One region of the Aeribacillus sp. FSL M8-0254 genome, then DNA from elsewhere that is predicted to be linked to it. Evidence: a T-box and tRNA genes for the amino acid it is inferred to sense, from the RefSeq annotation. Region 1 holds a T-box; the other holds one or more tRNA genes.
The links. A T-box is a leader RNA that pairs with one kind of tRNA and senses whether it is charged. The one in region 1 lies ahead of pheS (phenylalanine--tRNA ligase subunit alpha), so its partner is inferred to be a tRNA-Phe.
Positions count from the first base shown of each region.

Region 2: it encodes a tRNA-Phe, which carries the amino acid that the T-box ahead of pheS (phenylalanine--tRNA ligase subunit alpha) is inferred to sense. The anticodon was not compared.

Region 1 is NZ_JBBOZY010000001.1:2,817,644-2,833,061, forward strand. Features, by position in the region: gene NSQ44_RS13680 (electron transfer flavoprotein subunit beta/FixA family protein) at 1-21, opposite strand, end outside; gene NSQ44_RS13685 (TetR/AcrR family transcriptional regulator) at 60-650, opposite strand; gene NSQ44_RS13690 (long-chain-fatty-acid--CoA ligase) at 771-2,447, opposite strand; gene NSQ44_RS13695 (DUF350 domain-containing protein) at 2,668-3,078, opposite strand; gene NSQ44_RS13700 (endonuclease MutS2) at 3,102-5,462, opposite strand; gene polX (DNA polymerase/3'-5' exonuclease PolX) at 5,492-7,210, opposite strand; gene NSQ44_RS13710 (CvpA family protein) at 7,331-7,879, opposite strand; gene zapA (cell division protein ZapA) at 7,888-8,145, opposite strand; gene rnhC (ribonuclease HIII) at 8,297-9,205, shown strand; gene pheT (phenylalanine--tRNA ligase subunit beta) at 9,333-11,744, opposite strand; gene pheS (phenylalanine--tRNA ligase subunit alpha) at 11,759-12,793, opposite strand; T-box leader at 12,839-13,069, opposite strand; gene NSQ44_RS13735 (TrmH family RNA methyltransferase) at 13,119-13,871, opposite strand; gene sspI (small acid-soluble spore protein SspI) at 13,969-14,193, shown strand; gene NSQ44_RS13745 (M42 family metallopeptidase) at 14,208-15,293, opposite strand; gene NSQ44_RS13750 (dUTP diphosphatase) at 15,343-15,418, opposite strand, start outside.
Region 2 is NZ_JBBOZY010000001.1:3,762,758-3,778,175, reverse strand. Features, by position in the region: gene NSQ44_RS18205 (DUF951 domain-containing protein) at 197-403, shown strand; gene ychF (redox-regulated ATPase YchF) at 551-1,648, shown strand; gene rpsF (30S ribosomal protein S6) at 1,752-2,039, shown strand; gene ssb (single-stranded DNA-binding protein) at 2,106-2,603, shown strand; gene rpsR (30S ribosomal protein S18) at 2,647-2,883, shown strand; gene NSQ44_RS18180 (YybS family protein) at 3,010-3,936, shown strand; gene NSQ44_RS18175 (DHH family phosphoesterase) at 3,973-5,949, shown strand; gene rplI (50S ribosomal protein L9) at 5,946-6,392, shown strand; gene dnaB (replicative DNA helicase) at 6,507-7,877, shown strand; gene NSQ44_RS18160 (adenylosuccinate synthase) at 8,032-9,324, shown strand; tRNA gene NSQ44_RS18155 (tRNA-Lys) at 9,694-9,769, shown strand; tRNA gene NSQ44_RS18150 (tRNA-Phe) at 9,874-9,946, shown strand; gene yycF (response regulator YycF) at 10,256-10,969, shown strand; gene walK (cell wall metabolism sensor histidine kinase WalK) at 10,972-12,804, shown strand; gene NSQ44_RS18135 (YycH family regulatory protein) at 12,801-14,144, shown strand; gene NSQ44_RS18130 (two-component system regulatory protein YycI) at 14,131-14,946, shown strand; gene NSQ44_RS18125 (MBL fold metallo-hydrolase) at 14,956-15,418, shown strand, end outside.

The DNA.
Region 1 (15,418 bases):
CATAAGGACAAAAATATTCACCTTTCCCATCCCCTTTTTAAAAATTGATCATTCTCTTTTTATGAATGATTGCTTTTAAATCCGTTGATTAGCAGCTCAGGAATTTTTTCTGCAATTGCGAGGAGATCGTATTTTTGATCTTTCATTACCCACGTTGTCGCCGTTTCGTCCATCGTCCCAAAAATCATTTGTCTTGCCAGCCTTAAATCCAAATCTTGTCGAAACTCTCCCGTTTTTTTTCCGAATTCGATCACTTCGTCTATTACTTTCAAATATTCTTTAAAAATTTCATTTATGCGCCGGCGCAATTCTTTGTTTACTTGCCGCAATTCCAATTGAAGAACCACTGCCAAATTCCGATCATGAACTAGCATTTGAAAATGCTTTTCGATCAACGCAAACAATTTTTCTGCAGCAGTCTGCTTTGCATCAATGCTTTTTTTCACTTCAGCGATATGATTCATCAATCTTTCTCGAAAAAGGGAGATTAAAATATCCTCCTTGTTTTTAAAATACAAATAAATCGTTCCATCTGCTACGCCCGCCTGTTTGGCAATTTTCGAAACCTGAGCGGAATGATAGCCGTTCTCCGCAATGACGACAATAGCTGCGTCAATGATTTGTTTATATTTTGCCTTTTTTTCTTTCAACGTGTATCTTCCCTTCAAAATGAATGAATGGTCATTCATTTATATGATATTTAGATTAAGCCTTTTTGTCAAGCATTGAGGGAAGTTTTTATTCTCGTTCAAAACCGATAGATGTCCGTTTTATATTTTTCTTTCTTCCTCTACTAGTTTTCTTCTTAAAATTTTTCCTACTGCTGTTTTCGGAAGCTCGTCGCGAAATTCGTATTTTTTCGGCACTTTGTACGGGGCAAGATGTTTTCGGGCGAATTGGTCAAGCTCTTGCTCCGTAAGCTGTGCTCCTTCCTTTGGTACAACATAAGCTTTCACGGTCTCGCCTCTGTAAGGATCCGGAACACCTGCAACGACAACCTCTTTAACCTTTTCATTAGCATACAACACTTCTTCTATCTCGCGGGGATAAATGTTGTAACCGCTAGCAATAATCATATCTTTTTTACGATCGACAATATAAAAGAATCCGTCTTCATCCATATAGCCGATATCTCCTGTAAAAAGCCATCCGTCTTTTAAAACCGCTTCCGTTTCCTCTCGGTTGTTCCAGTAGCCTTTCATCACCTGCGGTCCTTTTACAATAAGCTCGCCGAATTCGTTTACATCTGCAAATCCTTCTTTTTCAGCCGAATAAATGGCAGCATGCGTATTGGGCCAAGGGATGCCAATGCTTCCTTTTTTCTTGACATCTGAATAAAATAAGTTTGCATGCGTAATGGGAGAAGCTTCCGAGAGTCCATATCCTTCAACAAGCTTCCCGCCTGTTTCTTTTTCAAAGCGCTCCTGAATTTCTACCGGAAGAGGAGCCGAACCGCTGATACAATATTTAACCGAGGACAAGTCGTATTTTCGCAAATCTTTATGATTTAAAAGAGCGACATAAATCGTTGGCACTCCTGGAAAAAGCGTTGGCTTTTCTTTTTCAATCGCTTTCAAAATTTCGGTTGAATCAAATTTAGGGATTAAAATCATTTTAAAACCTTCCATGATCGATAAATTCATTACAGTCGTCATGCCATATACGTGAAAAAAAGGCAAAACTCCTAGTATGGACTCTTCTCCTTTCCTGCATTTATACATCCAGGCAGCACACATTTTCGTATTGGAAATTAAGTTTTCATGCGTCAACATCACCCCTTTAGGCGTCCCTGTCGTCCCTCCTGTATATTGCAAAAGGGCAATATCTTCTTTCGGATCAATATTTACTGTCAATTCTTTAGCAGGCGATGTTTTTAAGATCTCTGTCCATACATGAACATCATTTGCTGCGTTTACCTTTATTAAAAGATTTTGCTCCTTCTTTTGAATGAGCGGGTATAGAAGATTTTTTGGGAAAGGCAAATACTCTTGAATCTTTGTTATTATGATATGTTTGATATTTGTAAGAGATTTCAATTTCGTGGCTTTTGGATAGAAAAGATCTAATGTAATGAGATGTGTAGCACTGCTGTCATTCAACTGGTACTCCAGCTCTGATTCTGTATAAAGAGGGTTCAATTGAACGACTATTCCGCCTGCCTCCAGAATTGCATAATAAGCAATAACTGCCTGTGGACAGTTTGGAAGCATAATCGCTGCCCGATCCCCTTTTTCAAACCCTGTTTGCTCCAAATAATTAGCCAATTGAAGCATCTGTTCGTATAGCTTGCGGTACGTAATGTTCTTTCCAAGAAATGAAACGGCTGTATGATTCGGAAACTGATTAGCCGTATCTTGAAAATATTTGGAAAGCGGCTTATTCTCCCAAGAGATATTATGCGGAATTTCCGAGGGATAAAAATTGAGCCAAGGTTTTTGACATTCCATTTATCTCCTCTCCTTTGAAAAATAATGATGATTTTATTTCATTATATCATAATAAAATTCAGAAATATAATTATTTTTAGAATTTTAAACAGAAAAAGCGGAGACCTTTTCTTTTCTCCGCTTTTTCAAGCAAAAAACACCATATAAATAATACCGATCGCAATAAACAGACCGCACAAACCAAATAAAATTTTAGCCAGCGTTTCCATGTTCCCCTCTCCTAATTTGTAATTCCTGCTCCGATTACAAAGGACAAGCCAATAGATATGACCATTGAGATAAAGCCAACTGCACGGTTATCCTTTTGAATTTCATCATCAATATTAAATTTAGGAGTCAGAAATTCAAAAATAAAATATCCGATTAAGAGCAAGGCAAATCCGTAAAAGCCCCAGCCGATCATTTCAAAAAAGCCGTCATGCTGTTCAATTGAGAAGCGGAAAACGTTTGAAATCCCGAAAATTTTGCCGCCTGTTGCCATTGCAACAGCCACATTGCCTTTTTGGATTTCTTCCCAGTTTTTATATTTCGTCACCAATTCAAAAATGACTAAAAATAAAACCCCGCACAATATGACAACACTATAATTAGCAGCAGTTTGAACATATACGTTTTCCCAAAACAGATTCATGTTTACTCTCCTTAAAGAAAAGTTTATTTGAACTCCACAATCGTAACACCTGTTCCGCCTTCATTTGCTTCACCGAAACGGACGTTTTTAACAGCGCGGTGGTTTTGCAAAAATTCCCGCACCCCTTTTCTTAAAGCGCCCGTCCCTTTGCCATGAATAATGTGCGCCCGCGGATATCCTGCGAGAAGACAATCGTCAATATATTTTTCAAGACGGATGAGCGCATCTTCATATCGCTCTCCCCGCAAATCAAGTTCTAATGAAACATGAAAATCCTTCCCTTTTACTGTTGCGAGCGTTTTTTCTCCCTCTTGTTTCGGGCTGCCAATATATTCAAGATCTTCTTCTTTTACTTTCATTTTCAATATTCCAATTTGTACAAGCCATTCACTTTCATTTGCTTTTTCAAGCAGATGTCCTTTTTGATTTAAGTTGATCACTTTTACCTCATCGCCGGGGCGCAGCTGCTTTTTGCTTTTTTGTTTTTCAGATTTTTGTTCAGTATTTATAAATTCAGGCGCTGCATATTCAAGCATCTTTTTGGCTTCTATTAATTCATGCTCTTTAATAGCTGAACTGTGCTCTTTTTGCATGTTTTTCAATTTTTGAATAATCTGATCTGCTTCTTTTTGCGCTTCTTCCAGCCTTTTTTTCACCATTTCCTCAGCTTCTTGATATAGGCGGTCTTTCTGCTTATTAAATTCAATGATTTGTTCTTGTAGTTCTTTATGAAGTTTTTCTGCTTCTTTCAGCGTTTTTTCAGCTTCCATCCAATCCTCTTCAGCACGTTTTTTGCTTTCCTCAAGGGAGGCAATCATTGCATCCGTTTTGGATCTGTCAGCGCTCATGAACGATTTAGCGCGCTCAATAATTTCTTTGCTCAATCCAAGCCTTTTTGATATTTCAAACGCATTGCTTCGGCCAGGTACACCGATCAACAATTTATACGTCGGCGATAATGTGTCGACATCAAACTCAACGCTTGCATTGATCACGCCCTTACGGTTAAATCCGTATGCTTTCAATTCGGGATAGTGGGTGGTTGCAACAACTTGCGCTCCTCTGTTTAAAGCTTCATCCAAAATTGCAATGGCTAGAGCAGCACCTTCTCCAGGATCTGTACCTGCCCCAAGTTCATCAAATAGTACGAGTGAGCGATCATTAAGTTCCTGTAAAATTTTGACGATGTTCACCATATGAGAAGAAAATGTACTCAAATTTTGTTCAATTGACTGTTCATCCCCAATATCTGCGTAAACTGCCTCAAATACCGGCATTGTAGATCCTTCTTCAGCAGGGATTTGCAGACCTGATTGCGCCATTAGTGCGAGCAGTCCAATTGTCTTCAGCGTCACCGTCTTACCGCCGGTGTTTGGACCGGTAATGACAATCGATTGAAAATCTTCCCCAAGTTCAATTGTATTTGGCACAACGGTTTTAGGGTCAATAAGAGGATGGCGGGCTTTATACAGCTTCATAATGCCACGATCATTTATATTTGGCTTTGTAGCCTTTAATTTTTTAGCATACAATGCCTTGGCAAACATAAAATCGATTTCACCCATTACAGTGATATTATGAATGATTCCCTTGCTTATGTCAGCAACCATTTTCGACAATTCCGTTAAGATCCGTTCAATTTCGCGCCTTTCCTTAATCCGCGCTTCATTTAAAGAGTTGTTCGCTTCTACGATAGCCTGCGGCTCAATAAACAGAGTTGCTCCTGAGGAAGATTGATCATGGACGATTCCTCCATAAACTCCTCTATATTCTTGTTTGACAGGAATGCAATAGCGGTCATTTCGAATTGTAATAATGGCATCCGAAAGATTTTTTTGTGCAGATGGGGAGCGAATGATCGATTCCAGCTTTTCGCGAATACGAGCCTCCAGTGTACGGATTTGACCTCTTATCGCTTTTAATTTATCGCTCGCATCATCAACAATTTCCCCGTCATCGCGTATGCAACGTTGAATTTCTTTTTCTTCTTTTAAATAAATTCCGATTTCGCTGACCAATTGTTCTAAATGAGGAAGTGAAACCTCCTCTTCTTGAGTCAACTTTTCAATAAATTGCTTCATTTGTCTTGAAGCATATAACACGGCAGAAACAGCCACAAGCTCTTGCGGACCTAAAGTTCCACCTATTTGCGCACGCTTTACACTCGGCCGTATGTCGCTTAATCCTCCGAAAGGGGCAGAGCCTTTCAATCGGAGCACTGTTAGTGCTTCATCTGTCTGCTCCTGCCTCTTCAGTACTTCGTTGATGTCTCCTGACGGCATAAGTTTTAACGCTTTCTCTTTTCCTAAAGAAGAAGAAGCATGCTCTTTCAGCTGTTCCCTTATTTTATTAAATTCCAAAACATGTAACACTCGTTCCTGCAACTTCTCAAAACCTCCTGACAGTTGAATGGTCAGTCTTTCCTTTTTAAAAATTGCTTTAATTGTTCAACATCCCACGTATTCACAACGTCATCCGGCTGAATGAAAGCTTTTCGCGCATACGCAACCCCTATCTCCATATGTTCTAGCATGTTTATGCTGTGGGCATCTGTATTAATCACAACCTTTACACCGTATTCCTTCGCTTTCTTCAAATGTTCTACACATAAGTCAAGCCTGTTCGGATTTGCGTTCAATTCTAAAATAGTATCTGTTTCCTTTGCAAGTTCTAAAAGCATTTCTATATCAACATCGTATCCTTCTCTTCGCCCAATTAACCTTCCAGTCGGATGAGCGATAATATCAACATGGTAATTATATAGGGCTGCTTTCAGCCTTTTCATAATTACACTCTGCGGCTGGGAAAAATTCGAATGGATCGATGCAATCACTATATCTAGCTCTTTTAGACAATCGTCGTCATAATCAAGTGTACCGTCCGGCAAAATATCCATCTCGGTTCCTCTGAAAATCGTAAAATCAGAATATTGTTCATTCAACATGTCAATTTCTTCTTTTTGTTCTTTCAGCTGCTCAGGAGTCAAGCCGTTGGCTACTTTTAAAAATTGCGAGTGATCTGTAATCGCGATGTACTTGTAGCCTTTTCTTTTAGCAGCCTCAGCCATTTCCTTGATTGAATGAGCGCCGTCGCTCCATGTTGAATGCATATGGAGATCTCCCTTTATTTCCTCGAGCGAAATAAGATTTCCTTTGTATTTTTCCACTTCCTCTCCATCTTCCCGAACCTCTGGCGGAATGTAGGGAAGCTGAAAGTGTGCATACAGCTCTTTTTCTGACTCAAATGTGAGCACTTTTCCGGTTTCTATAATTTCTACGCCGTATTCGCTTATTTTTTCTCCTCTTTCCTTCGCTAGCTGGCGCATTTTTACATTATGCTCTTTTGAGCCTGTAAAATGGTGCAAAGCCGAAATGAATTCCTTTGGGTGCACGATGCGAAAATCGACCTGAACCTTGACATCAAACTTAAGTTCAATCGATATTTTCGTATCGCCTTTCGCAATGATTTCAGTAATATTCGGCATTGTTAAAATGTAATCTCGCACAGCTCCTTTATTTTCCGCCGCAATAATAAAGTCAAGGTCTTTTATCGTTTCTTTCATTCTTCTTAAGCTTCCTGCGCGAGAAAAGCGAACTATTCCGTTTTTCTGTCCTTTTTCTAAAAATTTCTCTATTTTTTCTGCAATCGGCAGCATATAAGCAAGAGGCAGTCGGCCCGGTTTTTTATTCATTTCATCGATCGCAGCCAATATTTTTTCTTCCGTTACTTTTCCAAAACCTTGTAAACTTTGCACTTTATGTTCTTCACAGGCTTTTTTTAAAGAATCGATGTCCACAACACCTAAATCCTTGTACAATTTTGCAATCTTCTTTCCGCCCAGCCCTGGCAATTGAAGAAGAGGGATTAACCCTTCAGGAACTTCCTTTTGCAAGGTTTGCAGCGTTTTTGACTCACCGGTTTTTATGAATTCTTCGATGACTGCACTCGTTCCTTTCCCAATCCCACTGATTAAAGTAAAGTCGTGGATGTCTGATAGGCTTCTCGCATCCCTTTCAAGGGCATTGGCAGCTTTATAAAACGCGGAGATTTTAAAAGGGTTTTCGCCTTTTAACTCCATATATACCGCAATTTTCTTTAACAGGCTGACAACATCCTTTTTGTGAACCGTCATGTTTTACGTCACCTCTTGAATCTTAAACAATATAAAAATCACCTGCTATTGAACTATTTAATAGAAACAGAGAAGGACGATGGGGGTCTAAATAAAGATGTTTCCATCGTCCCTTTACGTCTAGATTCCTTTATCGAAATAGCCGATCCAAAGATCGTGAATTTTATCAGATAAGACAGGGGTATGATTGACAATTAAATCAGCCAGCAGCGATTTATCGATAAGATTTTGAATTTGCTCGGCTGGAATGAGCGCTGCCAAAAAAAGCAGAATGAATAAAATGAGGTAAGTTTCCGCAAAACCTAAAACCGCACCCAGCAAGCGGTTGATTTGCTTAAGTATTGGAAGCATCGCAACAAAATCAAACATAGATCCGATGATGTGAAGCGCTATTTTTGATCCGATAAACAAAAGCACGAATGCAACTCCGCGATAGTAAGCTTCCTCCAAATGGCCCCCTGTCAATATAGATAGAGCAGCATTTGAATCTCCTATATTTGGATACGGTACCCATAATTCCAGTTTAGGAGCAAGATCGTCAAAATATGTTCTGGCAATTATGAAAGACACTATAACACTTGATAAATAAACTACTTGGAGAATAAATCCCCTTTTAAGGCCAGTGAGCAATCCGAATACTAAGAAAAATAAAATGATCAAGTCAAGCATTTTAAATTTCAATCCTTTTCTTGAAGTTGCTTTTCTAGTTCTTCAAATTTCTCCTTTAATTTGAGATAATCATGAACAGCATTAACCGCAGTTAGTACTGCCAGCTTGTTTAAATCTAGAGATGGGTTTTTTTGACTGATTTCCCGCATTTTTTCGTCAACAATTGAAGCGACAAGCTTCATATGATTTACGCTCTCATTTCCAACAATCGAATACTGCTGTCCATATATATAAACAGTCGCTTTATTTTTAGGTTGATCAGACAAAGCGAATCCTCCATCCTCTATGAAAAAATATCGCAAAATGATTCAAAATCCTAATCATAATCATAACATGTTTGTCGAAAAGATGGAAAGAAGAACAAAAGAAAGGGTACAATAATATAGCATCCATTTTAGGAAAGCGAGGCGTTTTTTATTGTCCAATATCGTCATAAAAGTTGATCATGAGGGAATTCAAACTTTGAAAGATTTTTATAATCCTTTCATTATAGACAGAACCCCTCCAGGTGCCGTCTTTTCTGCCAAATTGACAAACTGTACGATCACTGCTTACAAGTCGGGAAAAGTGCTTTTTCAAGGATCTGCCGCTCAGCAGGAAGCAAACAGATGGGAAAAAACAGCAAAAACAGCCCCTTCTCAAACAGAGGATGAGCTTCAACAGCTTCAACAGATGTCAGTCATCGGCTCTGATGAAGCAGGAACGGGGGATTATTTTGGACCGATCACGGTTGCTGCAGTATTTGTCCCTAAAGAAAAAAGAAAACTGGTTCAGCAGCTTGGAGTAAAAGATTCAAAGGCTTTGACAGACAAACAAGTTTTTTCAATCGCCAACACTTTAATAGAGACAGTTCCGTACAGCCTCTTAATTTTGCGCAATGAAAAATACAATCAATTGCAAAAATCTGGAATGAACCAAGGGAAATTGAAAGCTATCCTTCATAATCAAGCGATTCATCATTTACTCAAGAAAATTTCTCCTGATAAACCAGAAGCTGTGTTGATCGATCAGTTTGCAGAGCCGAATGTTTACTTTCAATATCTTAAAGACCGGGATGTTCCGTTTAAAGACATAACCATCTTTAAACCGAAGGCGGAGCATATACACATATCTGTCGCTGCAGCATCCATTATCGCAAGATATGCTTTTTTAAAAGAATTAAACAGCTTATCCAACGCAGCCGGATTTTATTTGCCAAAAGGAGCCAGCCATACTGTTGATGAAGCTGCTGCCAAATTAATAAAGGAAAAAGGGAAAAACACACTTGGCAAAATGGCAAAGCTTCATTTTGCCAACACCGAAAAAGCTTTGAATCTATTGAATTGAAATGACGAATCCGGAAATCTTATTTTCGTAGGTTAGCAGGACCAATTTATGATTTCAATAAAAATGAAGGTGCTATCTGCACCTTCATTTGTTAGCTGGAATTATTTTAGGGATTTATCGTCCTGCGTTAGCTGCGAAGAACTGCTGAAAATTTTTCCTCTACCGCCTTAATTACTTTTTCATGAGCTTTTGCTGCTTCCTCATCCGTCAATGTTCGTTCAGGATCGTAGTAGCGGAGTGAAAATGCGATCGATTTTTTCCCTGCTCCCAAACGTTCTCCTTCATACACATCAAAAATGGAAATCTCTTTTAACAGTTTTCCGCCCGCTTCCCGGATCGTTTCTTGAAGCTCGCCAGCATGCACATGCTGATCAACGACTAAGGCGATATCCCTTGTAATGGATGGGAACCTTGGAATCGGCGTATATATGACTGGCTTAGCTTCATATTGAATGAGATCGGCTAGCTTCAGCTCAAAAACATATGTTTCATCTAAATCATACTCTTTTTCAACTTCCGGATTTAATTCGCCGACAAATCCGATGAATGATCCGTTTAAATAAATATCTGCCGTTCTGCCGGGATGCAGCCCTTCACGTTTTGCCTGTTTATACTCAATTTCATCCAACAGTCCAAGCAGATCAAATAAACCGTCTAAAATTCCTTTCACAACATAAAAATCAACTTTTGTTTTTTCCCCTTGCCATGGGTGATAAACGTAGTGACCCGTCATGACGCCTGATAAACGTTCTTTTTCCAAAGGCTTTTCTAAAGCATCGTCCGAAATGAAAACAGAACTAATTTCATAAAGATGAATATCATCGATTTGCCGCGCTTTATTATATTTTACGGACTCAAGCAAATGAGGAAGCAGGCTTAAACGCAAAACACTCCGCTCTTCACTCATCGGCAATGCTAATTGAGTAAAGCTTGACGTCTCCAGCGTAAATTGTCCCGCCTTTTCTTTGCTCGTTAACGAATATGTGATCGCTTGATAAAGCCCGGCGCCTTCCAAAAATCTTCGCACTTTTCTTCTTTTCAATTGATAGTCTGTTAATGCTCCGGATGTTGAAGATCCTTCAGGCAATGTTGACGGAATATAGTCATATCCGTAAAGGCGGGCTACTTCTTCAATTAAATCTTCTTCAATCGCAATATCGCCTCTTCTTGTCGGAACGGTTACTGTAAAAAGACCGTTTTCTTCAACGGTTTCAAATTGCAAGCGGTCAAAAATTTCTTTTATTTCATCTACTGCAATGTTTGTCCCTAAAACGTTGTTAATTTTCTCAGCGGAAATGGTGATCACTTTTTTCTCGATTGAAAAATCATGAAATTCTGCTTCACCTTCTAAAACAGTTCCGGAGGCGTATTTTGCGATCAATTGTGCTGCCCGCTCTGCTGCAGTTTTTACCCTGTTCGGGTCAACTCCCTTTTCAAATCTCAAGCTCGCTTCACTTCTAAGTCCGAAATCCTTCGACGCTTTTCGGACAACGCTGCCTTTAAAATAGGCGGCCTCAAGCAAAACGGTCGTCGTATCGTCTCTTACTTCAGAATCGGCCCCTCCCATTACACCAGCTAATGCAACAGGTACTTTGCCATTTGTGATCACAAGGTGATCGCTTGTAAGCTTTCGTTCTTGATCATCAAGGGTCACGATCGTCTCTCCGTCATGTGCGCGGCGAACGAGTATTTCCTTTGATCCGAACCGGTCATAGTCAAACGCATGAAGCGGCTGGCCGTATTCTAATAAACAATAGTTTGTAATATCGACGACGTTGTTATGCGGTCTGATTCCGGCTTTTATTAAGCGCATTTGCATCCATAAAGGGGAAGGGGCAATTTTGACATTTTTAATAATTTTGGCTACATAGAATGGATTATCTTCTTTTGCTTCAACATTCACAGTAATATAATCAGTTGCTTTTTCTTCGGCAACCTCATAATGAACTTCCGGCTTTCGAACCTCTTTCTTTAAAATTGCTGCAACTTCATAGGCAACACCGATCATGCTTAAACAGTCAGAACGGTTTGGTGTAAGACCTAATTCAAGTACATAATCGTCCATAAACAGCTGTTCAATCGCATTTTTTCCAACTTCAGCATCACTAGGGAAAACAAAAATGCCGTCAGAAAACTCTTTTGGGACAAGCTTTCCTTCAATGCCCAGCTCTTGCAAAGAACAAATCATACCGTTAGATTCTTCACCGCGCAGCTTTGCCCGTTTAATTTTGAAATTGCCCGGCAAAACCGCACCAACTTTGGCTACCGGCACTTTTTGACCTTTTTCAACGTTTTGGGCGCCGCATATAATTTGCACTGGTTCTCCTTCACCGATGTCAACTAAACATTTGCTTAATTTTTCTGCATTTGGATGCTGTTCTTTTTCAAGCACCTGTCCAACTACAACATCTTTTATTCCTTCATTAACAGCTTGAACATTTTCAACTTCAATGCCGCTCTTCGTTATTTTTTCAGCCAGCTCCTCAGGGGAAATGTCTAGATCAACATATTCAGAGAGCCATTTGTATGAAACGAACATGAGAAAACCTCCTTTTAAGCTTGTTTAAACTGTTTCAAAAAACGCACATCGTTTGTATAAAAATGACGAATATCATCAATTCCATATTTCAACATGGCAATCCGTTCCGGTCCCATTCCAAATGCAAAACCACGGTATTTTTTCGAATCGAATCCCGCCATTTCCAAAACGTTTGGATGAACCATCCCTGCTCCTAAAATTTCAATCCAGCCTGTTCCTTTGCATACATGACAGCCTTTCATGGAGCATTTAAAACAGGATACATCGACTTCCACCGACGGTTCAGTAAACGGGAAAAAGCTCGGACGCAGACGAATTTGCCTGTCTTCACCGAACAGTTTTTTCGCAAACACTTCGAGCGTTCCTTTTAAATCGCTCATGCGAATGTTTTCATCCACAACGAGCCCTTCAATTTGCGTAAATTGATGGGAGTGCGTTGCATCATCTGTATCACGTCTGTATACTTTCCCTGGACAAATGATTTTTACAGGACCTTTCCCCTTATATTTTTCTAGCGTTCTCGCCTGAACTGGAGATGTGTGTGTGCGCAGCAAAATTTCATCAGTTATGTAAAAGGAATCTTGCATATCCCTTGCCGGATGGCCTTTCGGCAAATTGAGCGCTTCAAAATTGTAATAATCTGTTTCAACTTCTGGACCTTCCTCTACTGTGTATCCCATGCCGATAAACAAATCTTCAATTTCTTCAATGACCGCTTGGAGAGGATGATGGTTTCCTGTTCGAACCGGTCTGCCTGGAAGGGTAACGTCAATCGTTTCTTGCTGTAATTTTTTCTCGATTTCTGCTTTTTCGAGTTGTTCTTGCTTACTTGTTATTTCCCCGGCAATCACTTCCCGAATTTCATTTGCTAACGCACCTATTTTCGGCCGTTCTTCTTTCGAAAGCTTTCCCATTCCGCGAAGAACTTCGGTAATCGGTCCTTTTTTTCCAAGATATTGAACGCGAATATTTTGCAATTGTTTTAAATCCGTTGCTTCCCGTACCTTTTGCAACGCTTCATCGCGAAGCTTTGTTAATTCTTCCTGCATGTAAATTCCTCCTTTTTTTAAAATAAATAAAAAAACCCATCCCAAAAAAGGGACGAGTTGAATTTCGCGGTACCACCCTTATTAACAAAGAAAGAATCTTTGTTCACTTCATTATCATAACGGCACAGCCGGAGCGCCTTTACATGCTTCCGCATGGTCCTGGCGTCAACTCTGGAGGTGAATTCGTTTGCCTCTACCATAAAAATGCTTCCAGTCTACGGCATTTTCTCCCTAAATGGCGACCTGCAAACTACTCTTCTCCGTCATCGTTATTCCTTTATTCAATTGCTTTTAATTATAAAAAAAAGAAATTAAAGGCGCAACACTATTTGCGAAGATGGTACATGAAAATAGCTGAAGCAACGGCAACATTTAATGACTCCGCTTTTCCATAAATCGGAATGTGTAAATTTTGATCCGTCATATCCAGCAGCTCTTTTGAGACCCCATTTCCCTCATTTCCTACAAGGAGGGCAAATGTTTCAGATGGAGGGATCTCTTTATAGAAAACAGCATTTTTTGTTGAAGTTCCAAATACAGGAATTTTCTCTTCCTTCAATTTGTTTATAATCTGTTTTAATGACGAATTGACCACAGGCAAATGAAAAATTGATCCTTGTGTCGCCCGGATCGTTTTACTATTGTACAAATCAACCGTCCCGTCACCTAAAATCACAACATCCATTCCAGCCGCATCTGCAGTACGAATGATCGTACCGAGATTTCCTGGGTCTTGAACCGCATCTATTAACAGCCATTTTTTGGCGTTCAAATCGATTTCCCACCTAAGCTGCTTACAAACAGCCATGACACCTTGCGGGGAATCCGTTTCAGACAGAAGCGAAAACACCTCTTTGGAAACAATCGTTGTCGGAATAGTACCTTCGAAAAAATGATTTGGCAGCTTCGCTCCTTCTAAAACAATTAACTCTTGAACAATTGATTTGTATTTGAGAGCTTCCTCAATTAAATGCAAGCCTTCAATTAAAAACAGCCCGCGCTCTTCCCGTTTTTTTCTTGATTGCAGCTTTTTCCATTCTTTTACTCTTTCATTTTTAGTTGACGCAATCCGTTTCAATGATGGTGTCTCCTTCAACTGATAGTTCATTTCATATACATATTATAGAAAACAAAAGAAAAAATAAAGAAGAATGAAGAAAAACGAGGTGAAGGATATGAATTTTGATTTGCGCAATGCAGTCATTGCCAACATATCGCAAAATTCAAAAGACGAGCTGAGAGAAACGATCGTTGATGCCATCAATAGCAAGGAAGAAAAAATGCTTCCAGGGTTAGGCGTGTTATTTGAAATTATCTGGAACCATTCAAGTCAGCGTGATCAACAGGAAATGGTTGAAACACTTGAACAAGGATTAAAAGAGACTGGAGCTGGGAAATAACCAGCTCCTGCTTTTTAGTTGTACGTAATGTTTTCAACCGTTTTTTTGTCGAGGCGTTTAATGACTTCTGTCAATAATTGAACCGTATGTTCAAAGTCTTCGCGATGAATCATCGCAGCGTGTGTATGAATGTAGCGCGTTGCAATCGTAATGGAAAGCGTTGGAACACCATTTCCTGTTAAATGAATCGATCCGGAGTCTGTACCGCCTCCCGGCATAGCATCATACTGATATGGAATGCCGCATTCTTCAGCGACCCCTACGACAAAATCGCGAAGCCCTTTATGGGAGACCATAGAAGCATCATATAAAATAATTTGCGGACCTTTCCCCATTTTTCCCATCGCTTCTTTTTCGGAAATGCCTGGAGTGTCGCCGGCTATTCCGACGTCTACGCCGAAAGCAATATCAGGCTCAATATAATGGGCTGATGTGCGGGCTCCTCTTAATCCTACTTCCTCCTGAACGGTTCCTACACCGTAAACGACGTTCGGATGGTTTACCCCTTTCAGCTTTTTCAAAACTTCGATCGCTATTGCACAACCGATGCGGTTATCCCAAGCTTTCGCCAAAAGGATTTTATCATTTTTCATAACGGTGAACTCAAAATAAGGCACAATTTGGTCGCCGGGACGAACACCAAATTCCATCGCTTCTTCTCGGCTGCTGGCGCCAATATCAATAAACATGTCTTTGATCTCTACAGGCTTTTTTCGTGCTTCTGCCGGCAAAATATGCGGCGGCTTGGAACCGATGATGCCGGTCACATCTCCTTTTTGGGTGACAATCGTCACTCTTTGTGCGAGCATAACTTGATTCCACCAGCCACCAACAGGCTGAAAGCGAATGAACCCTTTATCATCAATTTGCGTAACCATAAAGCCGACCTCATCAAGATGGCCCGCGATCATAATTTTGGGTCCGCCTGATTCTCCTTCTTTTTTGGCAATTAAACTGCCGAGTCCATCCGTTTGGATATCATCTGCATAATCTTTTATGTACCCTCTCATTACTTCTCTGACTTCCCGTTCATTGCCGGCGATGCCTTTCGCGTCTGTTAAATCTTTTAACATTTTCAATGTTTCATCCCATTTCTCCACACTGAAACCTCCTTTAATTTATATTCTTCATTTTTCCCAAACGGAATTGTTAATATCCTTGATTTTGTCTTGCATGATTGACTTCATTTTTCGCCATGTATGCTGAAATAATATCTTCCTCTGAA
Region 2 (15,418 bases), 950 kb from region 1:
TCTATACCTAAAAATGAATAGTGTTTATACCTTCAAACGGGATTGGCTTGATGAAAGGTACAAATCAAATACAAAACTTGTTAAAATAAATCTATCATGGCGCCATCTAAGTATAGATGGCTTTTCGCTTTAACTAAAAAGATATACTGTATGTTTGCTATAAAGAATATTTAAGGAAGGGATGATGACGGCTTAGATGGTTAACAAGGAATTTGACCTTTATGATATTGTTGAAATGAAGAAACCTCATCCTTGCGGAGAAAATCGCTGGAAAGTGATCCGAATGGGAATGGATATCCGTATTAAATGTGAAGGTTGCAGCCATAGTGTTCTCATGCCGAGAAAAGAATTTGTAAGAAAGATGAAAAAAGTCATTGAAAAACATAGTGAGAAGCAACAATGAAAGACTGCTGCCTTAAATCGGCAGTCTTTTTTTATAGAGCTGATCGATTTGGAGGATGAAAGCTTGTCATTTTTCTTGTTCCTATCTATAATGGGTGAAGATTAGTTGATGAGATAGTGTCCGTACAAAAAGAGGAGTGGAAAATTCATGGGATTAACTGCTGGTATTGTTGGTCTTCCGAATGTTGGAAAATCAACGCTATTTAATGCGATCACACAAGCGGGGGCCGAGAGTGCGAACTATCCGTTTTGTACCATTGATCCGAACGTAGGAATTGTTGAAGTGCCTGATTATCGCCTGCAAAAGCTTTCAGAATTATTTAAGCCGAAAAGAACGGTTCCGACAACATTTGAATTTACTGATATTGCAGGAATTGTCAAAGGGGCAAGCAAGGGAGAAGGTCTTGGCAATAAATTTTTGTCTCACATTCGCCAAGTGGATGCAATTTGCCATGTTGTTCGCTGTTTTGATGATGAAAATATTACGCATGTTGACGGAAAAGTGGATCCGATTGCAGATATTGAAACAATTAACATCGAGTTAATTTTGGCCGATTTGGAAACAGTTGATAAACGGATCGATCGCGTTGCCAAAATAGCAAAACAAAAAGACAAGCAAGCTATGTTTGAATATGAAATTTTAATGAAGTTAAAAGAAGCGTTTGAAAATGAAAAGCCCGCCCGTTCTGTTTCATTCACGGAAGAACAGATGAAATATGTAAAACAGCTTCATTTGCTCACCATTAAACCTGTACTTTATGTAGCAAATGTTAGTGAGGAAGATATATCCTCTGGAAGTAATGAATATGTGGAAAAAGTGCGCAAATATGTTGCTGCGGAAAATGCCGAAGTAATTGTCGTATGTGCAAAAATTGAATCTGAAATGGTCGAGCTTGATTCGGAAGAAAAAGAAATGTTTTTGCAGGAGCTTGGAATTCAGGAATCTGGTTTAGATCAATTAATTAAAGCATCTTACAGCTTGCTGGGACTCGCCACATATTTTACTGCTGGGGAACAAGAGGTTCGGGCATGGACGTTCCGCAAAGGAATGAAAGCACCTGAGTGCGCAGGCATCATTCATTCTGATTTTGAACGGGGATTTATTCGGGCCGAAACAGTTTCCTATACAGACTTAATTGAGGCAGGTTCGATGGCTGCTGCAAGAGAAGCTGGAAAGGTTCGATTGGAAGGAAAAGATTACGAGGTTCAAGACGGAGATATTATTCATTTTCGATTCAATGTCTAATGTTGCGGGATCAATAAAATTTTGCTATAATTTTGGTTTGTGAGTAATGATAATTACTCCTTGCCCAAATTGGGCCGTCAAGACCAAAAGGAGGTGTAAGAGAATGAGAAAATACGAAATTATGTATATTATCCGTCCAAACATTGAAGAGGATGCTAAAAAAGAGCTAGTTGAGCGTTTTAACGGCATTCTTGTGAACAATGGTGCGGAGATTACAGAGGTGAAGGAATGGGGAAAACGCCGTCTCGCTTATGAAATTAAAGACTTCCGAGATGGTATTTACATGATTTTAAACGTTCAAGCTTCACCTCAAGCGGTTGAAGAATTTAACCGTTTGGCAAGAATCAATGAAGATATTTTACGTCATATCATTGTTAAAGAAGAAGAGTAATTTGTTCCAATATACGTGTTAAAATGGTAATATCATCTTAAAAGACATTTTAGGAGTGGTTCTGAAATGATGAATCGTGTTGTTTTGGTCGGTCGGCTTACAAGAGATCCCGAATTACGATACACGCCCAGCGGTGTAGCCGTTGCAACCTTTACATTGGCAGTTAATCGAAATTTTACAAATCAGCAAGGGGAACGCGAAGCAGATTTTATCAACTGTGTCGTTTGGCGGCGTCCTGCGGAAAACGTAGCCAACTATTTAAAAAAAGGCAGCCTTGCGGGTGTTGATGGCCGTCTTCAAACACGCAGCTATGAAGATCAAACGGGAAGAAGAGTATTTGTAACAGAGGTTGTGGCGGACAGTGTTCAATTTTTAGAACCGAAGAGTGCCGCAGTCGGGAATAATTCGGGATTTTTTGCAGGAAATCAAGGAAATGCAAATCCATATGGCGGTGCACCATTTGATCCAAACCGGAATAATCAGAACCACCAAAACTTTGACGATGATCCATTTGCTAATGATGGACAACCGATTGATATTTCAGATGATGATTTACCATTTTAACCGATTGTACGCCTAGATAAATGTAAAGAAGGGAGGAATTGTAATGGCTGGACGCAGAGGCCGCGGTAAACGCCGGAAAGTGTGCTATTTCACAGCAAACGGCATTACGCACATTGATTACAAAGATGTTGATTTGCTTAAAAAATTCATTTCTGAACGCGGAAAAATTTTGCCTCGCCGTGTAACAGGAACGAGTGCAAAATATCAACGGAAATTAACAGTTGCCATTAAACGGGCCCGTCAAATGGCATTGCTTCCTTATGTTGCAGATGATAAATAAGAAATTTCAAAGGCAGCAAGGTGAATCCCTTGTTGCTTTTTTCTTGTCCGTTAAATGAAACCATGATTTGATTGTTTAAAAAGTCTAGATTAAAATAATGGTATGAGTCTTGATTGAGGTGAGTCTGTGAAACGTACGAATGTTTTAACAGAAGGTGCTATATTCGTTGCTATTTATACCGTTTTTCTATTAATTACTTTATATGTTCCGATATTAAGCATTATATCAATATTTTTCCTTTCGACGCCGTTTATTATTTTCGGTATCCGCCACGGAATTAAGCAGTCTTTTGTTTTATTATTAGCATCAATCGTGATGACATTTTTGGTCGGCTCCATCGTTTCGCTGCCGATTGGGCTCATGTTCAGTGTGACAGGTATCATAATGGCATACTTTTATCGTCAAAAACGGCAGCTGTTTGCGTTAATAGGCGGCACCATTTCATTGCTCATCAATTTCGTTCTTGATTATGCGTTATCAATTGCTTTTTTGGGCGTTGATCTTTTTAGTGATGTTATACAACAAACCAAGTCTTCAGTAAGGGAAACATTAGCCGCATTCCCTTCAATGGATGAAGAAATGAAAAAAACAATGATGGAGCAAATGAACGAGCAGTTTGATTTATTAATGAACTTGCTTCCGAGCATGTTTGTCATTGTGTCATTTATGTTAGCCGTGATTATACATATATTGAACATTGGAATTATAAAAAGATTAAAATTGAATGTTGGAACAATCACCCCTTTCCGCGACTGGAAATTTCCAAAAAGTATTATTTGGTATTATTTAATCGCCATTCTCCTTATGCTTATCAATTTGCCTAAAGAATCTTTTTTAAATATCGCGCTTTACAATATTGTGTTTGTTTTACAGACTGTGCTTTTAATTCAAGGGTTTTCCTTTATTCTTTATTTTTGTCATGTGAAAAAACTTTCGAAAGCAGTGCCGGTATTGATTGTAATTGGAACATTTATTTTGCCAATTCTTCTTTATCCAGTACGAATATTGGGAATCATTGATTTAGGGTTTAATCTCCGCGAAAAAATACGTTAGGCCTTGGTTCGTTCTTTTTGCAAGGAGCTGAATAAAATGCCGAGTTTTTTTGAAAAACCTTTATTCTTTTACCCGTTATACGCACTCATCGGCGTAATAGCGGCAATGATCGGTTTTCTGTTATTTTATAATTGGGTGATTGGCTGTATTAGCGCAATCGTTGCAGGTTGTCTGTTGTTTTTTTTCTTTTATGCTGTTAAACGATTGAAATTGGAATTGGAACATTCTATTTCTGATTTAACGTTTCGTTTGAAAAAAGCTGGCGATGAAGTTTTTATGAAGATGCCGATTGGCATTATGCTTATCAACGATCAATTTGCAGTGGAATGGGTCAATCCATTTTTAGCTTCATATTTTAAGAACGACAAGCTGGTCGGTCGTCCTCTTGACGAAATTTCTGAAACATTAAAAGTGTTATTTCAAAAAGGGATAGATTCCGATATCGTGACTCTTCAAAATCGTAAATTTCGCGTCATTGTCAAAAAAGAAGAAAGGCTTCTTTATTTTTTTGATGAAACGGACCAAACGGAACTAAAAAAGCAGTATGAAAGCGAACGGATTGTTTTAGCTTATATATTTTTAGATAATTATGATGAAATCGCACAAGGGCTCGACGATCAAAAGCGGAGCAATTTAAACAGTCTTGTGACATCCATATTAAATAAATGGGCAGTCGATAACGGTATTTTTTTAAAAAGAATTTCCTCTGAACGTTTTATTGCGGTTTTTAATGAAAAAATTTTGGCTGAGCTTGAAAAAACGAAATTTTCTATTTTAGATGAAGTCAGAGAAAAAGCGGTTATTCAAAATGTTTCTCTCACCTTAAGCATCGGGATTGGAGCCGGCATTAAAGATCTGTCTGAATTGGGGCATCTGGCGCAGTCGAGTCTAGATCTTGCCTTAGGCCGCGGAGGAGACCAAGTTACTATTAAACGGGGAAATGGCAAGGTTAAATTTTACGGCGGACAAACAAATCCGATCGAAAAACGCACACGCGTTAGAGCTCGAGTGATTTCCCATGCATTAAAAGAAATCATTCGTGAAAGTGATAAAGTATTTATTATGGGTCATAAAAATCCTGACATGGATTCAATTGGTTCAGCAATAGGAATATTGAAGGTGGCGCAAATCAATCATAAAGAAGGTTTTATTGTTGTAAACTATGAAGAATTCGGCCAAGGACTTCAAAAGCTTGTGGAGGAAGTAAAGAAGGATGCTGAGTTATGGTCCAGATTCATTACTCCGGATGAAGCCCTGAATATTGCAACAGATCATTCTCTTCTCGTGATTCTAGATACGAATAAACCTTCAATGGTGGCTGAACAAAAATTGCTGAGCGAAATTGACCATGTAGTAGTCATTGACCATCATCGCAGGGGAGAAGAATTTATTCAAGATCCACTGCTTGTTTATATAGAACCTTATGCATCATCTACATCTGAACTTGTTACGGAAATTTTAGTATATCAGCCTGCAGAATTTAAAATGAGTACAATAGAGGCCACTGCATTGTTGGCAGGTATTACGGTAGATACAAAATGCTTCACGCTTCGAACAGGCTCTAGAACATTTGATGCGGCGTCTTATTTGCGATCAAAAGGAGCGGATACAATCCTTGTCCAAAAATTGTTGAAAGAGGATATTCAACAATTTGTTCAACGTGCCAAGTTCATTCAAAACACAGAGATTATGAATAATGGGGTTGCAATAGCAAAAGCAGATCGAGAAGATGAATATTACGATCAAGTGATCATTGCTCAGGCAGCTGACACTCTTTTATCAATGAACGGCGTATTGGCGTCGTTTGTCATTGCGAAGCGTGATGAACATACAGTCGGTATTAGTGCTAGATCATTGGGCGATTTTAATGTTCAATTAATAATGGAAGCACTTGGAGGTGGAGGGCATTTAACAAATGCCGCGACCCAGTTGGAGCATGTTACGATAAATGAAGCAGAAAAACGATTAAAAGAAGCTGTTCAACAATATTTAGAAGGGAGAAATGAAGAATGAAAGTGATTTTTTTACAAGATGTAAAGGGGAAAGGGAAAAAAGGTGAAGTAAAAAATGTAGCTGACGGCTATGCCCAAAATTATCTTTTTAAAAAAGGTTTGGCTGTTGAAGCGACGAGTGCCAATTTAAAACAGCTGGAAGCGCAAAAGAAAAAAGAAGAAAAAGAGGCAGCGGAAGAATTAGCGCAGGCAAAAAAATTAAAAGAACAGCTTGAAAAAATCACGGTTGAATTAAAAGCGAAAGCCGGTGAGGGCGGAAGATTATTTGGTTCTGTAACAAGCAAACAAATTGCTGATCAATTAAAAAAAGCACATAATATTCAAATCGATAAACGGAAAATTGATCTTCCAGATGCGATTCGTTCTTTAGGCTATACAAATGTTCCGATTAAGCTTCATTCGGAAGTGACGGCGACGTTAAAGGTACATGTGACAGAAGAATAATGGCAAGGAGCAATGTGGTATTATGGAAAGAAATTGATCTTGAAGTAATGCCACATTTCTCTTTATACTTTTTGGAGAAAAAATTTATGTGTCCACGGTAAGGCGGTGATCATCTTGAATGATCTTCTGGTCAGTGATCGAATTCCACCACAAAATATAGAAGCAGAGCAGGCAGTGCTTGGGGCAATTTTTTTAGAACCTGAAGCGCTTATGTTAGCTTCCGAAATATTAGTGCCTGAAGATTTTTATCGATCGAGCCATCAAAAGATTTTTCAATCAATGTTGAGGCTTTCGGAAAAAGGAGAGCCCGTCGATTTAGTAACGGTGACAAAAGACTTGGCGGATGCGAAAATTTTGGAAGAGGTTGGCGGGGTTTCTTATTTAAGCGATTTAGCGGGATCCGTTCCTACAGCAGCAAATATCGAATATTATGCGAAAATTGTTGAAGAAAAATCGATATTGAGAAGACTTATACGAACAGCAACGTCTATAGCTCAAGAAGGCTATAATCGGGAAGACGATGTGGAAACACTTTTAACAGAAGCCGAAAAAAGCATCATGGAAGTGGCGCAGCGGAGAAAAGCCGGATTGTTTCAAAACATTAAAGATATTCTTGTTCGAACATACGATAAAATTGAAATGCTCCACAATCGCAAAGGGGAAATTACAGGAATTCCTACAGGCTTTTCCGAATTGGATCGTATGACGGCCGGCTTTCAGCGAAATGATTTAATTATCGTAGCGGCCCGCCCGTCTGTCGGTAAAACTGCATTTGCCTTAAACATCGCTCAAAATGTTGCGACGAAAACGGACGAAAATGTAGCGATTTTTAGCTTGGAAATGGGTGCGGAACAGCTTGTCATGCGTATGCTATGCGCAGAAGGAAACATAGATGCCCAAAATTTGCGAACGGGAAATTTAACCCCGGATGATTGGGGAAAGTTGACGATGGCAATGGGGAGTTTATCAAATGCCGGCATTTATATTGATGATACACCTGGCATAAGAGTGAGTGATATTCGCGCCAAATGCAGACGGTTAAAACAGGAAAAGGGCCTTGGTTTAATTATCATAGATTATTTGCAATTAATTCAAGGAAGCGGGCGGAATCGGGAAAACCGCCAGCAGGAAGTTTCGGAAATATCAAGATCTCTTAAGGCTTTGGCACGTGAATTGGAAGTGCCGGTTATCGCATTATCCCAGCTATCACGAAGCGTCGAGCAGCGTCAAGATAAACGCCCGATGATGTCAGATATTCGGGAGTCCGGTAGTATTGAGCAGGATGCAGATATCGTCGCCTTTTTATACAGAGATGATTACTACAATACGGAATCAGAAAACAAAAATATTATTGAAATCATTATAGCCAAGCAGCGGAACGGCCCTGTAGGAACTGTTCAGCTTGCATTTGTAAAAGAATATAATAAATTTGTAAATCTTGAAAGAAGATATGAAGACGATCATATTCCTCCTGCTGTCTCTTGATGAGGCAGTTGTTTTTTGTAAGCATCTTATATAATACGAACAAAATATTTAATAATAAAGTGAACGTTCGGATTTTATTGACTCTACTTGCTACAATTGGTAGAATAAACTTGTTTCTTTGTATTGGATTTTTGGTGAACACGGAGGTGCACACATGTCATCAGTTGTTGTTGTTGGTACACAATGGGGGGATGAAGGAAAAGGGAAAATAACCGATTTCCTTTCTCAAAATGCGGAAGTGATCGCCCGTTACCAAGGTGGAAACAATGCTGGCCATACAATCAAATTTAACGGTGAAACATATAAACTGCATTTAATCCCATCCGGTATTTTTTATCAAGATAAAATTTGTGTCATCGGAAACGGAATGGTTGTCGATCCTAAAGCGCTGGTAGAAGAGTTGAACGGTTTGCATAAACGGGGAATTCAAACAAATAATCTGCGAATTTCCAACCGCGCTCACGTCATTTTGCCTTATCATTTAAAATTGGATGAAGTGGAAGAAGAACGAAAAGGAGCCAACAAGATCGGGACGACGAAAAAAGGAATAGGTCCAGCCTATATGGATAAAGCAGCCCGTATTGGCATCCGCATCGCCGATTTATTGGATCGTGAAGTCTTTGAAGAAAAATTGAGAAGAAATTTAGAAGAAAAAAATCGCCTGTTTGAAAAAGTATACGAAGTTGAAGGGTTTAAACTGGAAGAGATTTTAAATGAATACTACGAGTACGGCCAACAAATCAAACAATATGTATGCGACACATCTGTTGTGCTGAACGACGCGCTTGATGAAGGACGCCGTGTTTTATTTGAAGGCGCGCAAGGTGTTATGCTTGATATCGATCAAGGTACATATCCTTTTGTTACATCTTCCAATCCAGTAGCAGGCGGTGTGACAATTGGAGCAGGTGTAGGTCCTACGAAAATTAAACATGTTGTCGGCGTATCAAAAGCTTATACAACTCGTGTAGGAGACGGTCCGTTTCCGACAGAGCTCCACGATGAAATTGGCGATCAAATTCGTGAAGTTGGACGGGAATATGGTACAACAACAGGACGTCCGCGTCGAGTGGGCTGGTTTGACAGCGTTGTTGTTCGCCATGCGCGCCGGGTAAGCGGAATAACTGATTTATCTTTAAATTCCATCGATGTATTGACAGGAATCGAAACATTAAAAATATGCATCGCCTACAAATACAAAGGTGAAATTTTAGAAGAATTTCCAGCAAGTTTAAAAGTACTTGCACAGTGCGAACCTGTCTATGAGGAATTGCCGGGTTGGAAGGAAGACATTACGGGGGCAAAAAGCTTGGACGATCTTCCTGACAATGCACGCCATTATGTTGAACGGATTTCCCAGTTAACAGGTATCCCACTTTCCATCTTTTCAGTTGGTCCAGATCGTTCACAAACAAATGTTGTCCGCAGTGTATACAGTCCAATATAATAAACTTGGAGGGATCGGCTGTTCCCTCTTTTTTTTGTGAAATTAAAAAAAATCGTTGTTTTGTCCCTCTAGAAATGATATTATTATACACGTCTTGAGAAAAATGAGCGTATTGGCTCCAAACTGTTCGCACAACGCATCCAACATCCTCGAAAAATCAGGAAGAGGAAGGGACATCTGACAATTTTAAAATGGATTAGAAGAAAAAAATTTTTTTATGAGCCATTAGCTCAGTCGGTAGAGCAACGAGCAAAGCTTCATCGAATAAGCGACGAGTTGTCCCGACGCATCCAACATCCTCGAAAAAGCTAGAAGAGGAAGGGACATCTGACAAATGAAAAATGGATTAGATAGGAAAAAATTTTTTATGAGCCATTAGCTCAGTAGGTAGAGCATCTGACTTTTAATCAGAGGGTCGGAGGTTCGAATCCTCCATGGCTCACCATTACAATCGAGAAAAATTATACAAGCTTCCTCACATTCGAGAATCCACATATATGAAAGGCTTGAGAGAGGGAAAGAGAATTCGCATTCTTGAAAACTTTATACGGCTCGGTAGCTCAGTCGGTAGAGCAAAGGACTGAAAATCCTTGTGTCGGCGGTTCGATTCCGTCCCGAGCCACTTCATACGCACGGTTTATCCGTGCTATTTTTGGCTATAAGTAAGTTAAACCAAAATTGGTAACATTTGTGGTTGTAAATAGAAATTTGATTTCTCATCTCAAGCTGTTACAATAAGATAAAAATTGATATAATAGGTTTGATAGGAATTTACAGGGGTTTACTCTAAGTTCCAAAACCTATTGAATTTAAGACCTCTAGCAATAGCTAGGGGTTTTCTGCTTGTTTTTTCCATTTGTATTGAAAGTTGATGATAAGATGAATGTAATCGTGGTAAAGTAAAGTTAATAGATCAAAAGGGGAGAAAATGATGGGAAATAAAAAAATATTAGTTGTTGATGATGAAAAACCAATTGCAGATATATTAGAGTTTAATCTTAAAAAAGAAGGTTTTGATGTATACTGTGCTTATGATGGAACAAGCGCGATTGAAATGGTGGAAGAAATTAAACCTGACTTGATATTGTTAGATATTATGCTTCCCAGCAAGGATGGAATGGAAGTGTGCCGGGAAGTCCGAAAAAAATATGAAATGCCGATTATTATGTTGACTGCGAAAGATTCAGAAATCGATAAAGTGCTTGGTCTGGAGCTTGGTGCTGATGATTATGTGACAAAACCATTCAGCACAAGGGAGCTCTTGGCAAGGGTAAAGGCAAATTTACGAAGACAGCAAACAAATGCTACAAGGGAAGCGGCTTCTGAACAGTCGGAAATTCAAATCGGTTCTCTCGTTATTCATCCTGATGCATATGTCGTTTCAAAACGGGGAGAAACGATCGAGCTTACTCATCGTGAGTTTGAATTGCTTCACTATTTAGCGAAGCACATTGGACAGGTCATGACCCGAGAGCATTTGCTGCAAACCGTTTGGGGATATGACTATTTCGGAGACGTCAGAACTGTAGATGTCACGGTTAGAAGACTAAGAGAAAAAATTGAAGACAACCCAAGCCATCCAATATGGATTGTGACAAGAAGAGGGGTAGGTTATTATTTGCGCAATCCTGAACAGGAGCAGTGAACATGTATAGCAGTCGAGTGAGTTTTTTCCGTTCGATCCATTTTAAAATTGTGCTGATCTATGTGCTTTTGATTATTTTGGCTATGCAAATCATCGGTATTTACTTCGTTAAGGAATTGGAATCTTCTCTTATAGAAAATTTTAAATCTTCCCTTTCGCAGCGGATTGATTTGCTGGCTTACCAGATTGAACAAGCGATGACTAACGAAGAAGCGGACGAATCATTGGATATGGAAGATGAGATCTCTACTATTTTGCAAGATTTTAAACGAGAGGAAATTCATGAAGTTCGCGTAGTGGACCAAGATGCGCGTGTCATCGGGACATCTGATTACAACAAAGATGTGATCGGGAAAAGAACAACTGAAAATATGATTAAACGGACTTTAATCGTCGGTTCACCTGAAAGCAATGTTTTGCTTGATCCGCAAACGAAGCATCGTATGTATGTGTCAGCGACTCCGATCGTCACAGATTATAAACGAGAAACAATTGGCGTTGTTTATGTCGTTGCCTCAATGGAGGAAGTTTTTTCACAATTGCGGACGATTAACAAAATTTTTGCGACAGGCACAGGGATGTCCCTTCTTATTACCGCGGCGCTAGGAATTTTTCTTGCCCGCACTATTACCCGTCCGTTGTCAGATATGAGAAGGCAAGCGTTGGAGCTGGCAAAAGGGAATTTTTCCAGAAAAGTAAAAGTGTATGGAGAAGATGAAATTGGACAGCTTGCATTAACGTTCAATCATCTCACGGAAAAATTGGAGGAAGCACAGGAAACAACTGAAGAAGAACGTAGAAAGCTGGCGTCTATTATTACTCATATGACAGAAGGTGTCATAGCTACAGATCGGCATGGAAAAGTAATTGTCATGAACAATCCGGCCCATGAAATGTTGAATGTTTCACGTGAAACAGCCTTAGGAAAATCAATTGTGGAGCTTTTAGATTTAACGGATGAATGTACTTTTGAAGATTTAGTGAACCAGCAAGAACCGATGCTGTTAGATTTCAGCACAAAGGAAAAACCGTATATACTACGAATCAGCTTTTCTACGATACAAATTGATGAAGATCATATTAACGGATTGATTGCTGTAGTTTACGATGTAACAGAGCAGGAACGAATCAACCAAGAGCGGCGTGAATTTGTCGCAAACGTTTCTCATGAGCTGCGGACGCCGCTTACTACAATGCGTAGTTACTTGGAAGCATTGGCGGAAGGGGCTTGGAAAGACGAAACGATCGCACCAAAATTTTTACAAGTGACGCAAAATGAAACGGAGCGGATGATTAGGCTTGTTAATGACTTGCTCCAGCTATCAAAACTAGATAGTAAAGATTATCAATTAAATAAAGACATGGTGAATTTCACAGACTTTTTCCACAAAATTATTGATCGTTTTGAAATGTCTAAGCAGCAGCATGTCACATTTGTACGAAACATTCCGAAAAAAAGCCTTTATGTAGAAATTGAACCTGATAAAATTACGCAAGTGCTCGATAATATTATTTCCAATGCTTTGAAATATTCTCCTGAAGGCGGAAAAATCTCTTTTCAAGTAAAAGAACAAGTTGACCATATTGAAGTCAGCGTAAAAGATGAAGGCATTGGAATTCCAAAAGAAAGTGTGAAAAAGATTTTTGAACGTTTTTATCGTGTTGATAAGGCTAGATCACGCAAAATGGGCGGAACCGGTCTTGGTCTTGCAATTGCAAAAGAGATGGTGGAAGCACACGGAGGAGAAATTTGGGTGGAAAGTGAAGAAGGAAAAGGCACGACTGTATTTTTCACATTGCCGTATGAACGGAACCAAGAGGATGATTGGCTATGAACCGGGAAACGATAAAATCCATCATTTTAACATTTTTAGTGCTGACAAGTTTATTCTTCACCTGGAATATTTGGACATATCAGCCAAACTACGGGGAAATTTCTAACTCCAACTATATTGAAAACAACCCGTTAAGCAATGTAACAAAACAGCCTTATGAAGTCGTGCAGCCGGATCATATTATGATTCATGAAAAAATAAAACATTACGCAACTTATGACGAAATCGTCATCGAAAGACTTTGGAAGGATATCCGTCAGTGGGAGCTAGAGGAATTCAAAAATATTTCTGGAGAGATTGAAAAGCAATATGGTTTTAATCAATGGATAAACAGGGAAATACATAATTCAACCCCTAACTTTGAAGTTATTTTTAACGACTCGATTCCGATGTCAGCCCTCTTATCCATAACCGACTGGACGGATGAAGGAGATTTCAATATAGAATTTGATCGGATTTATATTCCACTGACTAACGAGAAATCGAATCGAAAAATTTATTTAGTCGACTACGAGCATAAATATGTTGTAGAAGCACAGGTGAAAACCGTTTTAAGCAATTTGTGGACAGAAGTGTATAAAGAAAAAGAAAACTTTGAAAGCTACGTGTTTTGGAACGGATTGTTTTTGCCTGAAAAGCCGTTTCCGATTCATCGCCTTCAATTTTTTACAAAATCAATGAGCGGAGAGCAGTTTAAAAATGCATTGTTTAATGATCCAAGTTATGTAAAACGGGATGTCAATGCTTCCGAATTTGTGTATACAGACAGCTCACGTCAGCTTGTCATCAACGAAGATAAAGAAAGGGTTGTTTACGTTAATCCGACAATTGACCAATCTTTAACGACGGAAAAAGGAAAATTGATTTTGCAGAGCATTGATTTTTTGAACAAACATGGCGGTTGGCTGTCAGGATTAAATGATTACCGTTTCGAAAAAACGGATCAAGAACAGAAAATTTATTTTCGTCTAACGGTCCGAAATTTACCAGTATTTTCGTTCAGCGATTCGCATTACTCGATCACGACGATCATGCAAAGCTGGGGAAAGAATGATATTGCCTTATATCAGCGTCCGTTATTTTATTTGGATGATTTTATCCGGGAAGATAAAACGACTTTACCTAAAGCAGCAGATATAATTGAAGCTATTAAAGATAATCCAAGCATTGAAGCCGACAAAATAAAACGTATTTTTCCCGCTTATGACATACAACAGTCGTCACGGCAAAATATCGTAAATTTGGAGCCGATATGGTGCATTGAACTCGAAAACGATAAATATCAAAGGCTGAATGTGAAAAAAGCGGGTAAAGGAGGGGAAGGTATTGGATTGGAGTAAAACGAAAACGGTGTTTATTATTGCCTTCCTGATCCTTGATATTTATTTAGCTTTTCAGTATATCGAAAAAATCAAAAGCTCCAAATATGATATGATCACGAAAACGACGATTGAAGAGCAATTTGCAGCGGAAAATATACAATTTGGGAAGCTTCCAAAAGAAGTAATAGAAGGTTCTTATATAACGGCAGAAAGCAAAATATTTAAGGAAGAAGAAATCGAACAACTGAAAAATCAAAAGCCGATGCTGCCTGATGAGGAGTTGACTCGTTCGGTAACAAAGCTTCGGATGAGTTTTGACAAACCGATTCCAATTGTAGGAGAAAATATCGAAAATAAGATCAAGCAAATTTTAACAACACAAATCATTGCGGGCAGTCAATACAAGTTTTGGCGCTACAGCAAAGAAACAAGGGAAATTATTTGTCTGCAGGAATACAAAGGAAAAATTATTTTTCAAGATGTAAGCGATGGAATCGGCATGATTGTCTTTTATTTAAATGATAAAAATGAAATTGTGTCTTATCAGCAAACATTGCTAGAAGATATAAAAGAGTTGGAGAAGCAGGAAATATTGCCTGCGATCAAAGCATTGGAAGCTCTTTATGAAAAAAATGATCTGAAATCTAACAGTAAAGTAACTGATGTAGAATACGGATATTACACACAATACCCGCTGTCGGAACAACAAATTTTGGCTCCGACATGGCATGTAGTTGTCAATAAAACAGAAGATTATTATGTGAATGCATTGGAAGGTCAGGTCATTAAACCGGAGAAAGAGAATAATAATTTGGAGTGAGTGAAGGAAATGAGCCTTAATTTCAGTGTTCTCGCGAGCGGCAGCACAGGGAATGCCATTTATGTAGAAACAGATGAACATTCCCTGTTAATCGATGCAGGATTAAGTGGTAAACAAATGGAAAATTTGTTTCAAGAAATTCAACGGGACATAAAAAATTTAAGCGGTATATTAGTCACCCATGAGCATAGCGATCACATCAAGGGACTTGGAATTTTAGCGAGAAAATACGAAATTCCGATTTTCGCGAATGAAAAAACGTGGAAAGCAATGGAGAGAGAAATCGGCGAAATTCATTTAGAACAAAAGTTTACTTTTGAAATCGGCGAAACGAAATCGTTTGGAAGTTTAGAGGTTGAATCATTTGGCGTTTCCCATGATGCAGCAGAACCAATGTTTTTTGTGTTTCACCACAATGGAAAAAAACTAGCGTTAATTACTGATACTGGATATGTAAGCGACAGAATGAAAG